Regions from separate parts of the Frankia alni ACN14a genome, predicted to be linked through region 2. Evidence: riboswitches for the same ligand, from Rfam matches in the RefSeq annotation. Region 2 holds a riboswitch; the other holds the start of a gene.
What was found. A riboswitch is a leader RNA that binds a small molecule or an ion and turns the genes downstream of it on or off. The one in region 2 is predicted to bind S-adenosylmethionine.
Positions count from the first base shown of each region.

Region 1: linked by a shared signal. The riboswitch ahead of FRAAL_RS18565 (aminotransferase class V-fold PLP-dependent enzyme) and the one ahead of thrC (threonine synthase) in region 2 are both predicted to bind S-adenosylmethionine.

Region 1 is NC_008278.1:4,605,577-4,613,733, reverse strand. It holds gene FRAAL_RS18580 (amidohydrolase family protein) at 1-208, opposite strand, end outside; gene FRAAL_RS18575 (methylenetetrahydrofolate reductase C-terminal domain-containing protein) at 205-1,398, opposite strand; gene FRAAL_RS18570 (class I SAM-dependent methyltransferase) at 1,784-2,680, shown strand; gene FRAAL_RS18565 (aminotransferase class V-fold PLP-dependent enzyme) at 2,804-4,372, opposite strand; SAM riboswitch class IV at 4,420-4,534, opposite strand; gene FRAAL_RS18560 (cold shock domain-containing protein) at 4,740-5,003, opposite strand; gene FRAAL_RS18555 (DUF1634 domain-containing protein) at 5,211-5,651, opposite strand; gene FRAAL_RS18550 (sulfite exporter TauE/SafE family protein) at 5,648-6,553, opposite strand; gene FRAAL_RS18545 (universal stress protein) at 6,642-7,544, opposite strand; gene FRAAL_RS18540 (alpha/beta hydrolase) at 7,942-8,157, opposite strand, start outside.
Region 2 is NC_008278.1:7,302,885-7,311,041, forward strand. It holds gene FRAAL_RS29245 (alpha,alpha-trehalose-phosphate synthase (UDP-forming)) at 1-1,069, opposite strand, end outside; gene FRAAL_RS29250 (HAD hydrolase family protein) at 1,394-2,191, opposite strand; SAM riboswitch class I at 2,473-2,588, shown strand; gene thrC (threonine synthase) at 2,597-3,874, shown strand; gene groL (chaperonin GroEL) at 4,274-5,896, shown strand; gene FRAAL_RS29265 (Uma2 family endonuclease) at 6,705-7,295, shown strand; gene FRAAL_RS29270 (DNA repair helicase XPB) at 7,324-8,157, opposite strand, start outside.

The sequences.
Region 1 (8,157 bases), 2.7 Mb from region 2:
GCGACGCGGTGAGCGCCTTGTCCAGATGCGCATGCGGCTCCACGAACGACGCCAGCAGCACCTGGCCGGTCAGGTCGACGTCACCCGGGCCGACCCGGACGACCTCGGCGCCCGCGCCGCTCGGGACGACCCGCCCGATGACGCCGCCCGACAGCTCGACGTCCACGACGCCGCCGTGCGCGGTCATCGCGCCGCGAAGCCAGCTCATGACGTCCGTGCCCGGGTGCCGACGATGCGGCGGGCGATCTCGGCGGTCGCGCGGGCCGCCGCCGGTTCGTGGCCCGGCTGCGCGCCACCGGAGAGATTGATCCCGTCGACGCCGGGCAGGTCGAGCAGCCGGCCGGCGAGCTTCGTGGCGGCGCGCGTACCGGCGGCGTGCGGATCGTCCGCGGCCATGATCTCCTCCAGGTAGCCGGCCGGCAGGCGGCCGCCGGCGAACGACGCGACGACGGTGGCGGTCGCGGCACTCGTCACGACCGGCACGCAGGCCAGCGCGAGGCCGCCGAACCCGGCCGCGCGCAGCTCGGCCACCGCGTCGCCGACCGCCGCCGGGCCGCCGCAGTGGTCGACGAACACCACCTCGGCTCCGGCGTCGGCCTTGGCGAGCAGGCGGGAGGTCCGGCGGGAGACGGGCGGTGCGGCCGGCGCGTGTGCCACCGAGACCAGCGCCCCGCGGTCCCGGGCCAGGCCGACGACGTCCACGCTGTCCAGCTCGAACACGCCGACCGCGTCGGCGCGGTGACCGAGCGCCGGATGATCGCCGGTCACGCAGTGCAGTCCGGTCACGCCGGCGTCGACGCAGGCGGCGATCTCCCCCTCGATCGCCACCCGGTTGCGGTCCCGGCAGTTGATCCCGGCCCAGACGGGCACGCCGGCGTCGGTCAGCAGCCGGGCCCGGTAGGACGGTGGGAACTGGACGCGGGCATCGCCGTGATCGCCGATGAGGCAGGCGTCGGCCACCGGTGCGAGCTGGGCGCCGCACGCGCGCAGGCTGTCCGCGGACAGCGCCGCCGCCGGCAGGTCGGCCACGATCACCGGTCGCACCGCCGCGGCCGCGACGAACGCCGCCGCCGCGGCGGCGCGGGCCGGTGCGGGCCGGGCCGGTGCGGAGAGGGCCGGTCGGCTCGCGGCGTCCGGCGCGTCGGACGCAGGAACGGCCGGGGACAAGGCCGCGACGGATCCGGCGGCCACTGGCGGGGCGACGAGCGACGGGGCGACGGCGGGCGGGGCGGGGTACGGCCAGGCGGCGAGGGCGTCCAGGAAGGGGCACCGACCGAAATCCGGGACCTCGCAGCGACCGTCGGACCGGACCCCTCCGCAGGGGCCGTGCTCCATCGTCTTGGGGCACCGGGCGACCGCGCCACGCCAGGTGGCGTCCGCGGACGTTCCGATGTTCATCACGCCAACACTGTCCAGCTCGGCGGTCGACGGGGGGTTTCGGGTCGATAAAAGGTGAGTTTCGACCACGGTGACCATGGGTGCGGAAAGCTGTAACCCTGGGTCGTGATCGGGCCGTGTGGCGCCGGTGCTCTCTACGTCCCGTCGTCGGAGGAGCACCCCGTGCCGGGTTCGGCGCGCGCCTCGGGCGTTCCCTCCGGCGATGGGTCGCCTCCTCGGCCGGGAACATTGTGCGTCTCTGGGCGAGCTCGGTACATCTTAGAATGCTAGCATCCTACCAAGCGGCCACCCGAATCGATCGACGTGCGCTCGCGCGCTGAGGCCCATCCGCGCGGTGAAGCACTACACCGGGCGCCGCCGCAGACGGATCGTCGAGAGGAGCGGCATGATGACCAACGGGCTGCGAACCGCGGAGCCGGACAGCACGGCGGTGCGGGTCGCGTTGTGGCGGGCTGTCCACGTCCAGGCCGACCCGCCGCCGCACGTGTTCGAGGACGAGCTCGGCCTGCGGCTGGCGGCCCCGGCCGACGGATGGCCGCGCCGCCCGGACATGGACCCCTCCACCACCCGCCGCACCCGGGCCTCCATCGTGGCGCGGGCACGTGTCATCGAGGATCTGGTCGTCGAGCAGGCCGGCCTCGGCGTCGACCAGTACGTCATCCTCGGTGCCGGCCTGGACACCTTCGCCCAACGTCGGCCGCAGCTCGCCGCCGGCATGCGGGTGTTCGAGGTCGACCGGCCGGGTCCGCAGGAGTGGAAGCGGCGGCGGCTGACCGAGCTCGGTTTCGGCGTCCCGCCCTGGTTGCGGTTCGTGCCCGTGGACTTCGAGGCGGGCGAGTCGTGGTGGCAGGGCCTGGTGGGCGCCGGTTTCGACGCGGGTCGCCCGGCGGTGGTCGCCTCCGCCGGCGTCGTCATGTACCTCACCAGGGACGCGACCGCGGCCACGCTGCGCCAGGTCGCGGCCCTTGCCCCCGGCTCCACCCTGGCCATGTCGTTCATGCTGCCGCTGGAGCTCGTCGAACCGGCGGAACGTCCCGTGCGGGAGGCGACCGAGCGCGCCGCGCGTGCCGCCGGCACGCCCTTCATCAGCTTCTTCGTTCCGGAGGAGATGCTGGCGCTGGCCCGCGACGCCGGCCTGAGCGGCGCACGGCACGTGTCGGCGGCGAGCCTCGCCCGCCGCTACTTCGCCGGCAGGTCGGACGGACTCGTCCCGTCCAGCGCCGAGGAGCTGCTGGTGGCGGTCACCCAGGAGCCCGACCCGGAGGCCCGGGCCTCGGCGTGACCCGGCGCATGGTGGGCGAGCCGCCAACCGCCCGGGAGCGTCCGACCGGGAGCGTCCGCCAGGCCCCGGACGGACGGTGGCCCTGACCGCCCGGAGCCGGCCGGCGCCGGGTCGCCGAGGTCGTCAGGTCCCGCAGGGCGCGGCCGGGAGGTCGTGGACGGCCGCGGCCGCGTACTCCTCGGCCCAGTCCGGCAGCCGCCGATCGTCCGGGGTCGGCTGCCACTGCCCGTCGCGCAGGGCGTAGCCCCAGCCGGGCCCGACCCGCAGGTACCGTGCCACCGCGGCGATCAGTCGATCGATGTGGTGGGCGGTCGTGCCCACGCCGATGCTGGCGCGCAGCGCCCCGCCCGGCGCACCCAGCCGAGCCAGCAGCGGGTGCGCGCAGAATCGGCCGGCGCGCACCCCGATGCCGTGCTCGGCCGACAGGTACGCCGACACCCGGGCCGGGTCGTGCCCGGGCAACGAGAACGTGACGACGCCGACCGCGTCCTGCCAGGCGCCGTCACCGGTACGCCGGCCGCCAGTGCTGTTCGGGATGGTCTCGGGGTCGGACCAGATGCGGTGGATCACGACACCGTCGAGCCCGTCGAGCCCGTCGAGCAGCCGCGCGCGCAGGCCCGCCTCGTGGCGTTCCCAGGCGCCCGGGGGGAGCGCGGCGAGCGTGCGGCACGCGGCGGCGATCGCGGTCGCGCCGGCGAGGTTGGGGGTGCCGGCCTCGTGCCGGGCCGCGCCGGTGGCCCAGTCGACGGCGTCGGTGCTCACCTCGCGGACGGCGCCGCCGCCGGCCAGGTAGGGGGGCGCGGCGTCGAGCCAGTCGGCCCGCCCAACCAGCACTCCTGCGCCGAACGGCGCGTACAGCTTGTGCCCGGAGAACGCCAGGTAGTCGACGTCGTCAGCGGCCATGTCGAGGCGCCGGTGCGGGGCGAGCTGGGCGGCGTCGACGAAGATGCGTGCGCCGGCGCGGTGGGCCAGGCGGGCGAGCCGGGCCAGCGGGGGCGTCTCCCCGGTGACGTTGGAGGCACCGGTCACCGCGAGCAGGGCCGTCGGCGCGGCCCTCAGCTCGGCCTCGAGCGCGGCGAGGCTCTCGGCCAGGGTCGACCGGGCGGCAACGGTCCGGTAGCCCGCGCGGGCGCGCCAGGGCAGCAGGTTCGCGTGATGCTCCACGTCGAACACGACGACCCCGCCGGCCACGTCGGCGGCGGGCAGGCACCGGGCGAGCAGGTTCACGGCATCGGTGGTGTTGCGGGTGAACACGGTGAGGTCACCGTCGCGGGCGCCGACGAACTGGGCGACGTCGCGCCGGGCGCCCTCGTAGAGGGTCGTGCACACCTGGGAGGCGAAGCCGGCGCCGCGGTGCACGCTCGCCGAGTAGGGCAGCAGCCGGGCGACGTGCTCGGCCACCGTGGTCAGGCACGGCGCGCTCGCCGCGTGGTCGAGGTTGACGTACTCCGCCCAGCCGCCGCCCACCAGCGGCACGCCCAGCCCCGCTCCCTGCACCGCCAGCAGCGCACCGGGCGGGTCACCCTGCACCCGATGGGCGTCCGAAAGTTCGGCGGCGCCCGTGAGCTCGTGATCCTTGAGCTCGTGACCCGCGGGCTCGTGACCCGCGGGCTCGCCGCCGGTGGGTGCCCGGCCGATCCGCTGCCCGGTCGGCTGGTCGGGGCAGGCCTGCCGGGCAGGGGACGGGGACACGGCAGAGATGATCGACGTCATCATCGCTCCTGGTAGGACCCTCACAGGGTCGGCACTTGCCGTCGGCGGGGTTGCCGCGGCCTCGTCACCACCCGGGGCACCCCGCTGCATAAGGAGGGTTGCCGGCCAGCAAGCCGGGGCTGAACGCTGGCACTCAAGACGTGGGAGAAACCTTAGCAAAGCTCGGAATCACGTGGGCGTCCGCGGCGCTGCCGTCGCGGCGGTGCGTCTGCTGGCGAAAGGCGGTGAGTATTGCGGCGTGCCCACCACGAGCGCGTAGGCCGCTGAAGGCCCGCGACCCCCACGTAAGGCCGGGCCAGACAACCAGGTCCGTTTCAGGGGGCGGTTCGCGGCGCGTCGTGCACGGTCACGCCTTCTCGGCGGCCTGCGACCCCGTCCCGGGCCACACGGTGAGCGCCCGGAACCGGTAGCCGTCCTGGTTGGCAACCGGCTCCCAGCGGAACGTCACCTGCCTGCCCGCGACGAGGTCCCGGTAGCCGTCCATCTCGATCATCGAGTAGTGGACCCAGCAGCCGCCCGGGACTTCCGGCGCGTCGATCACGCCCCAGCCCCGCTCGGCGTCGTAGGTGCGCACCACGCCGCGGGTCGCCGCGGGGCCTTCGTCGGTCACGGCGATCACGATGCTCGTCCCACCCGCGGCTGTCGATGGAATTTCGCCGTCGCCGCGCGGGAGGATCGGCGATGGACATCCGGTCGGCCGGCAGGCGCATCGGCCTGCCGGCTGGACGCGGCCGCGTCCAGCCGCGTGGACTGTCCCTCAGACACGCGCACATCGCGTCGCCGACGCTCCAGCGGCGCCGGCTGAGCGTCCGCCGCGCTACTCGGCGGCGCCGAGGGCACCGGCGAGGACGAGCAGTAGCAGCACGACGACGGCTGCGCCGACCAGCCACCCCCGGCGCGCCCGCAACCAGGCGAGTCCGGCCGCGATCACGCCGGCGGCCGGCGTCGCCGCCAGGACGATCGTGCCGAGCAGGATGACCGCGCCGGCCCGCCCGTGGCGCAGCCCGCCACTGAGGTCGGTCAGCCGCATCGCCGCGTCGGCGCCGAGGGGATCCCCGCCCGGGCCGTGCAGCCAGCTCGCGCCGCCCTGGGCGACGGCGAGTGTGAGCCCGGCGAGCACCAGCGCGGCTCCGAGCGCCCCACCGATCCGCAGCACCAGCGCGACCTGACGGGCACCCGCCTCGGGTGCCCCCGCCGGCGACGTCGGCTCCGACGCCCGGCCGGTGGACCGCCGGTCAGGCGATTGGAGCGCCCTCACGCGAGGCCCCGCAGCAGCATCTGGACGCTGATGACGAGCAGGACAACGAGGAAGATCACTCGCAACGCCCCGACGGGTACCACCGCCAGCAGCCGCGACCCGAGGTGCGCGCCCACGACGGTCCCGAGCGCCACCGCGCCGGCCAGGGCCGGCACGACGTCGCCCCGCTGCAGGTAGACCACGGCGCTCGCCGCGCCGGTCACCCCGATCATGAGGTTGCTCGTCGCCGTCGAGACCTTGAGCGGTAGCCGCATCGCGAGGTCCATGGCCGGCACCTTCATCGCCCCCGAGCCGATGCCGAGCAGGCCGCTGACCGCTCCGGCGGCGGTCATCATGGTCAGGCCGGTCGCGGTGCGAGTGACCCGGTAGGGACGGACGTCGCGAACGACCGTACCGGCGGCCGTTCGGGTGCCGGCGCCGCTGCCGCTGCTGGTGCCGGTGCTGGTGCTGGTTGCACCGGTTCCGGTTCCGGTGCCGTGCAGGCTCAGGGCGTCGGCGATGCGGTCGTCCGGCACGGCCGCGCCGGCGCGGTCCTGCCGGTTGCGCAGCATCTGCACCGCGCTGAAGGCCAGCACGACCCCGAACACCGTGTACAGCGTGCGGGCGCCGAGATGCCCGGCGAGCAGCGCACCGGCGACGGCGCCGCTCACCGTCGCCACCTCCAGGGTGACCGCGACGCGCAGGTTCGCGAAGCCCTCGTCGAGGTAGCGCGGTGACGCCGCGGCGCTGCCGGCGACCACGGAGATCACCGAGGCGCCGATCGCCAGGCGCACGTCGAGGCCGAAGGCCAGCGTCAGGATCGGCACGACGAAGGTGCCGCCGCCGAGTCCCAGCAGGCTGCCGAGGCAGCCGGACGCCACGCAGACGGCGGTGATGGCGACGATCTCGGCCAACGGGCTCATGGCGCCTCACCAGGTCAGAAGATTAGTTCTGGTACAGAGAATATCTGTACCAGAACTATCCCGCTGGCGCGAGTGACGCATCCCGCTCCTAGCGGATCACGGCGACCGGGCAGGGGGCGTGCGCCACGCACTGGTGGCTGACCGAGCCCAGCAGCAGCTCCGCGAACCCGCCGTGGCCGCGGCTGCCGACGACGAGCACCTGCGCGTCGGCGGCGGCGCGCAGCAGGGCCCGGGCGGCGCTGTCGGCGACGGTCTCCTTGACCACCTGGACCGGCAGGCGGCCTCCCTGCTCGGCGATGATCGTGTTCACGGCGTCGTCGAGGGTGTGCTGCGCCTGCTCGGCGAGCGCGGAGCCGAAGTCCGTGTAGATCCCCAGGTACGCCGGCACGTCGAGATACCAGGCATGTACGGCGCGCAGGGCGGTCTTACGCACGGCGGCGGCCTGCACCGCCCAGCGCAGCGCCCGCAGCGAACCGGCAGACCCGTCGACGCCGACGACCACCGGACGTTCGTCCACCGACGTCGCCGCCGCAGCGGCCGTGTCGGCCGCGCCCGCCGCCGCGCTGGACCGGTCGGCGCCGCCGCGTACCACGACGACGGGCAGCGGTGCGTGGTGGACGACCCCCTGGCACACCGACCCCGCCACCAGCCGGTGCAGCGCGCCGGGCCCGCGCTCGCCGACGACGACGAGCCGCGCTCCGGTCGCGATCCGCAGCAGCTCCGGCACCGGGCTGCCCTCCTCGACGCGTTCGGTCACCGTGACCGCCGGGTCGGGGACGCGCACCGCCGCCACCGTGTCCGCCAGAACCCGCCGCGCGGCCTGCGCCAGCCCCGCACGGTCGGCGACGCCCGCGGTGTCGAAGACCGCGCGCGGCTCCCCCACGGCGTCCCAGACCAGTGCCGCCGTCACCGGCAGGTGGCGCCGCGCACCCTCGTCGACGGCCCAGCGCAGGGCGGCGGCGGACCCCGGCGAGCCGTCGACCCCCACCACGATGCCGTCCGTGCCGCCTGTGCCGTCCGTGCCGCCTGTGCCGCCTGTGCCGCCTGTGCCGCCTGTGCCGCCCGTGCCGTCCGCATCTGGCTGAACTGCCTCCGGCTGAACGACGTCCGACCGACCGTCAGCGTTCGGCTGGCCTGCCCCGTCCGTGCGGCCTGCGGTCTGCGCCATCGTTGCCACCCTTCTCGCCACCGTGATCCCCGACACCGTCCACCATGCCCGTGCTGTGACCTGCGGTGACGCGCCGAACGCCACTCGTGGGAAGGCCGGGTGGCCGGGCCGGGCAGGGCCGGAGGACCCTTGATCCCGATCGTGGTTCTTGCTGCGCGAGGAGGGGTGGCGGTCACCAGCGGCGCTGGCCGGTGACGTGGGTGCGGGGGTGGCGGGGGGGTCAGTGACCGAGCGTGCGGGAGAGGAAGGCGAGGACGGTGGGCATCCGCTCGGCGGTCGGGAACGCGCCACCGTGACCGGCGCCGGGGACGATCGTGACCTCGACGGCCGGCGCGCCGGCGGCCCGTAGCGCCCCGGCGAGCTCGAGGGACTGGCGGTGCGGCACGGTGCAGTCGGCGTCGCCATGCTCGATGAGGAACGGCGGCAGGGGGGCGCG
Region 2 (8,157 bases):
CGATCTCCGCGGCGAGCCGCTGCACCGCGGCCGTGTACTCGCGGTACTCCGGCAGGTCGTGCCGCGACGGGTAGGCGCAGACGAGGTGCATCACCTTGCCGCGCCACTCCGGGCGGGTCCGCAGCAGCTCGCGGTAGGCGGCGAGGCCGCGCACGATGTTCTTGGACAGCTCGGTGCGGTCGACCCGGACGATCAGGCGCCTGCCCTCGGCCAGCTCGACGAGCTCCGCGGCCCGGGCGGCGACGTCGGACGCGTCGGCCCGGTCGCGCAGCTCGTCGGCGTCGACGCCGAGCGGGTGCACGCCGATGCGCACCGTGTGCCCGGCTCCCGCCGCCCCGGCGGGCGGCGCCACCGTGATCGAGCGTCCCTCGACCCGCACACCGAGCAGACCGCGGGCGCACTCGGTGAAGGCGTCGGCCCACGCGTCGGTGAGGAACCCCAGCCGGTCGGCGCCGAGCATGCCGCGCAGGATCTGCTCGCCGACGTCGTCGGGCAGCATCCGGAAGTACTCCGGCGGCGCCCACGGGGTGTGGCTGAAGTGGCCGATGCGCAGGTCCGGGCGCAGCCGGCGCAGCTGCCCGGGGACGAGGGTCAGGTGGTAGTCCTGGACGAGCACCGAGGCGCCCGGAGCGGCCTCGTGCGCCAGCGCCTCGGCGAACATCGCGTTGTACGCCTCGTAGGCCGCCCAGTCGCGGCGGAACGACGGGTCGAACACCGGCTGCGAGGCCGGGGCGTAGAGCAGGTGCTGGATGAACCACAGGATGCGGTTCGCGACCGCGTTGTAGGCCCGGTCGAACACGACCCGGTCGACGTCGAGCATCCGCACGGCCGTGCCGCCGGTGTCGTGGCCGGCGAGGTCGAGCCGGCCGGCCGGTGCGGCGCGCACGGCGCGCCGGTCGGCGTCGCCGAGCGCGGCGCACACCCAGACCATCGGCAGGGCGTCGGGCGGGGCGTCGGCCGCCGCCTGCCCCAGACCGCTGACCAGCCCGCCCGCCCCCCGGCGCAGCACCAGCTCCCCGCTGTCACCGGTGGCGAAGGCGACCGGCCCCCGGTTGGAGGCGACCAGCACCCGCGCCGTCCCCAGCGGTGAAGGACCCCCCGACGTGCCCTGCTCGGCTTCCCGCGTCCGCTGCACACTGCGGAGGGTAGGCCATCCGGGCGGCCTTCCAGGCCGGACCGCCGGCCACACCGCGGCCATCCGGCGCGGATTCCGGCGGATATGGCCGGAGATCGTCCGTCCGGTGTCCGAACACCGTCCGGTCGGCCAACACCGGGCGAACCCTCCCTGAACCGGCGTCGGACCGGCCGTGAACCAGCGTCGGACCGGCCGTGAACCAGCATCGAACCGCCTGCGAACGCGCCTGGAACAGGAGGGGCGCTGCCGGCGAGCGGGTCAGGCGGCGACGGCCGTGCGCACGGCGCTCGCCCACCCCGCGCCGACCGTGCCCGCCTCGACGGTGACGTTGTCGTACCGCTCGAGCAGGGCGGTGATGTCGGGGTGGCGAAGCGCGTTGGCGACCAGGTGCATGCGGCCGACATGCGGGGCCATCGCCAGGTCGCTGGCCGAGTCGCCGATCGCGATCGCCTCGGCCGGGGACACGCCGCGCCGTTTGAGGTCGTAGGCCACCGCGTCGCCCTTGCCCACCCCGTCGGGGACGAGGTGGTAGACGTGCGGCGCGACGCCCAGCCCGGGCATGTGGGCGGGCGAGATCAGACCGTTGTCACGCATGCTCAACCAGGCGAAACCGGTCTCGGCGAGCCAGCCGTCGACCTCGGGGACGTCGATGCGACCGCGGAGCATGACGTCGACCTCGCGGCCGGCGTGCCAGGGGGTGTGCAGCTCCAGGCGGCCCGGGTAGTTCTCGATCAGCCGGTCGAGCAGCGACGCGGGGACCTGGTCGAAGTCCGGCGGCATGGCGCCGCGCAGGATCTCGCTGTCCCGCCCGTCGTTCCAGCCGACGATGGCGCCGAGCTCCCCGATGAAGCCGTCCGCGCCGAAGATCTGCGCCGCCTCGACGAGCTGGGGCCGAGTGCGGCCGCTGACCAGCACCAGCGCGATGCCGGCCGCGTGCAGCTCGGCGAGCGCCTGCGCCGGGTCCAGGGTGATCGCCCCGCCCTCGGCGCGGAAGAAGCAGCCCTTCGGGCCGACCATCGTGCCGTCGAGATCGGTGTAGACGACGCGAATACTCACTGTCACGGACTCCCTGGTCTGCAAGGTGGGTCGGCCCGCCGGCACCGACCGCCCGGGCACCGGGCGCGAGCGGCGGTCGCCGGACGCGGTCCGGCGTTCCCGGTGCCGGTGGACGTGCCCGGCCCCGGTGACCGTGCCCGGGGCGCCGAGGAACGTCGATGAACATTGTGGGGCCGCGGCGGGCCGCACCCGACGAAACACGATCTCATGAGCGTGAACCACGAAACACCGGTGCACGATCTCCGGCACTCGGTCTACAGTACGGACAGACAACTTCATCTGGCTCATCCAGAGGGGCAGAGGGAACGGCCCAGTGAAGCCCCGGCAACCACCCGCATCCGATGCGTGGCAGGTGCTAATTCCGACCCGTGGCAGGTTGCCCCGGGAAAGATGAGGAGCTTCTTCATGACTCTCGCGCCCGAGCGTGCCGACACTCCCGCCCTCGACGTCGCGAACCCCGCGGTCGGACTGTCCTGTCGCCACTGCGGCGCCACCTACCCCCTCTCCCCGTCCCACGTGTGCGTGGAGTGCTTCGCCCCGCTGGAGATCTCCTACGACCCCGACCTGCTCGGCCGGGTCACCCGGGAGTCCATCGAGCGTGGGCCGGCCAACCTGTGGCGCTACGTCGGCCTGCTGCCCGCGGGGCACGACCCGGCGCGCCGGGTGTCGCTCGGCGCCGGCTGGACGCCGCTGCGCCCGGCCCCGCGCCTGGCCGCCGAGCTGGGGATGAAGACCCTCTACGTCAAGGACGACAGCGCCAACCCGACGCACTCGTTCAAGGACCGCGTCGTCTCGGTGGCGCTGAGCGCCGCCCGCGAGCTCGGCTTCACCACGGTGGCCTGCGCCTCGACCGGCAACCTCGCCCAGTCCGTGGCCGCGCACGCCGCCGGGGCCGGGCTGCGCTCGGTGGTGCTGGTGCCGCACGACCTGGAGGCCGGCAAGACCGTCTCCACCGGCGTGTACGGCGGGACCCTCGTCGCGATCCAGGGCAACTACGACGATGTCAACCGGCTGTGCAGCGAGCTGGCCGGCGAGTACGAGTGGGCGTTCGTCAACGTCAACGTCCGCCCGTTCTACGCCGAGGGCTCCAAGACGCTGGGTTACGAGGTCGCCGAGCAGCTCGGCTGGCGGCTTCCCGAGCAGGTCGTCGTGCCGATCGCGTCCGGCTCCCTGCTGACCAAGGTCGACAAGGCGTTCGGCGAGCTCGGCAAGCTGGGCCTGGTGGAGCCGACGCCGTACCGGGTCTTCGGCGCGCAGGCCGCCGGCTGCAACCCGGTGGCCGCGGCGTTCGCCCGCGGGGTCGACACGGTTGCCCCGGTGCGACCGTCGACGATCGCCAAGTCGCTGTCCATCGGCAACCCGGCCGACGGCCCGTACGCCCTCGACGTCGCCCGCCGCACCGGCGGTGCGATCACGGACGTCAGCGACGACGAGATCCTCGAGGGCATGCGGCTGCTGGCCCGTACCGAGGGCATCTTCGGCGAGACCGCCGGCGGCGTCACGGTCGCGAACCTGCGCCGCCTGCTGCGCGAGGGTCTGCTCGACCCGGCCGCCGAGACCGTCATCTACAACACCGGCGACGGGCTGAAGACCCTCGACCCGCTGGTCGAGACCGGCGGCCCGACGGCCACCATCAAGCCGTCGCTGCGTGCCTTCGAGGCCGCCGGCCTCGGCGACGACTGACCCCGCCGGCCTCGGCGACACTGACCGCCCCGGCGCCCGGCGCCGATGCCGCGGCCTGTCGGCTGGCCGACACCGGGCCGGCAGCCGGCGCGTCGCGGCCCTGCCACGCGGCCTGACCGGGGGCGTCGCCGTGCCGCGCCCGGTCGCGCAGCGGGCCGTGGAGGCCGCGGTGCGCAACACGGAGAAGCGGCGGCGAGCTTGCACTCTCCCATGCCGAGTGCTAAACAGGACTTGGCACTCTCACCTAGGGAGTGCCAAGGCTGAAACGGCGAGGCTGCCCGTTCCGCCCGGCGTCCACGGTGGTTGCACCGAGGTCGGAGCCGGCGGGAGCCGTCCGTCGCGGGCGTCGTTGTGGCCAGGCCATCGAACCTGCCATCCCACTGGGAGGACCCAGAAACCATGCCGAAGATCATTGCCTTCGATGAGGAGGCTCGGCGCGGCCTGGAGCGCGGCATGAACCAGCTGGCCGATGCGGTCAAGGTCACGCTCGGTCCGAAGGGTCGCAACGTCGTTCTGGAGAAGAAGTGGGGCGTCCCCACGATCACCAACGACGGTGTGAGCATCGCCAAGGAGATCGAGCTCGAGGACCCGTACGAGAAGATCGGTGCGGAGCTCGTCAAGGAAGTCGCGAAGAAGACCAACGACGTCGCGGGTGACGGCACCACCACCGCGACGATCCTGGCCCAGGCCCTGGTGCGTGAGGGTCTGCGCAACGTGGCCGCCGGTGCGAACCCCCTGGGCCTGAAGAAGGGCATCGAGGTCGCCGTCGAGCGGGTCTCCGAGGAGCTGTCGAAGCAGGCCAAGGAGGTCGAGACCAAGGAGCAGATCGCCTCGACCGCCTCGATCTCCGCCGGTGACTCCGCGATCGGCGGCCTGATCGCCGAGGCGCTGGACAAGGTCGGCAAGGAAGGCGTCGTCACCGTCGAGGAAAGCAACACCTTCGGCCTCGAACTCGAGCTCACCGAGGGCATGCGCTTCGACAAGGGCTACATCTCCCCCTACTTCGTCACCGACGCCGACCGTCAGGAAGCCGTCCTCGACGACCCCTACATCCTCATCGTCAACAGCAAGATCGCCGCGGTGAAGGACCTCCTCCCCCTGCTGGAGAAGGTCATGCAGACCAGCAAGCCGCTGGTCATCATCTCCGAGGACGTCGAGGGTGAGGCGTTGGCGACCCTCGTCGTCAACAAGATCCGCGGCACGTTCAAGAGCGTCGCGGTCAAGGCCCCCGGCTTCGGTGACCGCCGTAAGGCGATCCTCGGTGACATCGCGATCCTCACCGGCGGTCAGGTCATCTCCGAGGACGTCGGTCTGAAGCTGGAGAGCACCTCGCTGGACCTGTTGGGCCGCGCCCGGAAGATCGTGGTGACGAAGGACGAGACGACGGTCGTCGAGGGCTCCGGTGACCCCGACCAGATCGCCGGCCGGGTCAGCCAGATCCGCAACGAGATCGACAAGTCCGACTCCGACTACGACCGGGAGAAGCTCCAGGAGCGGCTGGCGAAGCTCGCCGGTGGTGTCGCGGTCATCAAGGTCGGCGCGGCCACCGAGGTCGAGCTGAAGGAGAAGAAGCACCGCATCGAGGACGCGGTGTCCAACGCCAAGGCCGCCGTCGAGGAAGGCATCGTCGCCGGCGGTGGCGTCGCGCTGCTCCAGGCCTCGATCACCGCCTTCGAGAAGCTCGACCTCTCCGGCGACGAGGCCACCGGCGCGAACATCGTCCGCCTCGCGCTCGAGGCACCGATCAAGCAGATCGCGTTCAACAGCGGTCTCGAGGGCGGCGTCGTGGTCGACAAGGTCCGCAACCTGCCCACCGGCCACGGCCTCAACGCCGCCACCGGCGAGTACGTCGACCTCATCGCCACCGGCATCATCGACCCCGCCAAGGTCACCCGCTCCGCCCTGCAGAACGCCGCCTCCATCGCCGGCCTCTTCCTCACCACCGAGGCCGTCATCGCCGACAAGCCGGAGAAGAACCCGGCCCCGGCCGTCCCCGGCGGCGGCGGCGAGATGGACTTCTAGTCCAGCTCCTCCGCGTCACCCAGCGCACGCGCTGGATCAGCACCACCGTCACGACGAAGGCGGCTCCGGCTCACGGGGCCGCCTTTCGCCGTTCCCCGTCGCCCGCCGTGCGCCGTACCCGCACGAAGGCGCAGCAGTCCACTCGGCCTGTGGGCGGACTACCGCGCAGACCTCCACCCGTTCCGACGCCACGTCAATGCCGCAATACCCCTTTATTGGGGTGATGAATATCAGAGTCGTGCGTCACACTGAAAGTGTGCACCATCGACACTCGCACGGCAAAGCCGACATCTCCGGCTTTTCGTCGAGCTTGACCGGCCCAGGAAGATCGCCGAAGGCGATCTGACGGACACCCCGAACGGTGCCCTGGGCCAGGGGTCCCCGTGAATCGCCGAAGGCCCCAACGGCTCCCCCAGGAAGATCGCCGAAGGCGATCTGACGAAGACCCCGAACGGTGCCCTGGGCCAGGGGTCCCCGTGAATCGCCGAAGGCGATTCACGGGGGAAGGCGCCGCCTCCGCGGACGGGAGGTTCCGCGGAGGCGGGCTCATCGGCCTGGGAGCGGCGCCACTCGGGACGGAGCGAACGCCGGGAGGTGCCCCCAAAGACGGCCTTGCGCCAAGAAAGATCCTCGGCCACCAGCAACGGCGATCAAGTTACCACCCGGTATTGGGGCCGACAAGAGCTTTATGTCACTTCTTTTCAACAATTCGCGGTGGGGCCGGTTAGAGCTCGACTATTTGCACGACACGGACAATTAACGCAGCCGGCCTTTCGACAGGACCGCCACGGCGGGGCACCATGGACACGTGGTCCAGGCACCCGCGCAGTCCCGCTCCCACCGCCCGTCAGTGACCGTGCCCGCGCCTCCGGTCATGGTCGAGGACCTGGATACCGGCGGGTATGACGATGCCCGGCTGGAGCTGCTCGACGGGCTGTGCCTCCTGCGCCCGTGGCCGACCCCCCTGCGCGCCCGGGTGACCAGCCGGCTGACCCGGTTGCTGACGCGGGCGGCGACCTCCGGCGCCCACGTCCTGCCCGCCGGCGTCGGGGTGGAACTGTCGGAGCGATCCCTGCTCGTGCCGGACATCGTCGTGGCCCCGAGCGCCGAGGTGGTGGGCCGCCGGCTACGCGAGACGCCCTACCTCGTCGTCGAGGTCGCGGATGCGAGCACCCGCCGCTACGACCGCACGCTGAAACTCGACCTCTACCGGGAGCGCCGGGTACCGGCGTGCTGGCTGATCGATCCGGACACGGCGACGCTGGAGGCGTTCGAGCTGGTCGGTGGCGTCTACGTGACCGCCAGCGCGACCGGCCCACACGGTGAGTTCGCCGCGACCCGACCCTTCCCGGTGACCGTCCGACCCGCCGAACTGATCGACCCGCCCGACGCCGAGTAGGCGGCGGCGCCGCCGCGGGCCGGGCCGGTCAGCCCCGGCCGCCGGCGAGGTCGTCCGGATCCGCCAGATCGTCCGGATCCGCGAGGTCTCGTGGACTCGCCCCGTCGCCACGGCCGGTGTCACGCGAATCGGGGATGTCGTCGGCGTCGACGATCGTGTACGCGTAGCCCTGTTCGGCGAGGAAGCGCTGGCGGTGGGCCGCATACTCCTGGTCGAGGGTGTCGCGGGCGACCACGGTGTAGAAGTGCGCCGCCCGGCCGTCCGCCTTGGGCCGCAGCACCCGCCCGAGGCGCTGCGCCTCCTCCTGCCGGGAGCCGAAGGTGCCCGAGACCTGCACCGCCACCCCGGCCTCCGGCAGGTCGATGGACACGTTCGCGACCTTGGAGACGACCAGCGTGGTGATCTCGCCCGTGCGGAACGCCTCGAACAGCCGCTCGCGCTCCCGGTTGCGGGTCGAGCCCTGGATGACGGGGGCGCCCAACAGCTCGCCGAGCTCGTCGAGCTGATCGAGGTAGGCGCCGATCACCAGCACCCGGTCGTCGGAGTGCCGGCGGACCAGACGCTCCACCACCGCCCGCTTGCTGTGGGCCGTGGCGCACATCCGGTAGCGCTCCTCCGGCTCGGCGACGGCGTAGGTCATCCGCTCGTCCTCGGTCAGGGTGACCCGCACCTCGGTGCACTGCGCGGGGGCTATCCAGCCCTGCGCCTCGATCTCGCGCCACGGCGCGTCGTACCGCTTCGGCCCGATGAGCGAGAAGACGTCGCCCTCCCTGCCGTCCTCACGGACCAGGGTCGCCGTGAGGCCGAGCCGGCGGCGGGACTGGATGTCGGCGGTCATCCGGAAGACCGGCGCGGGCAGCAG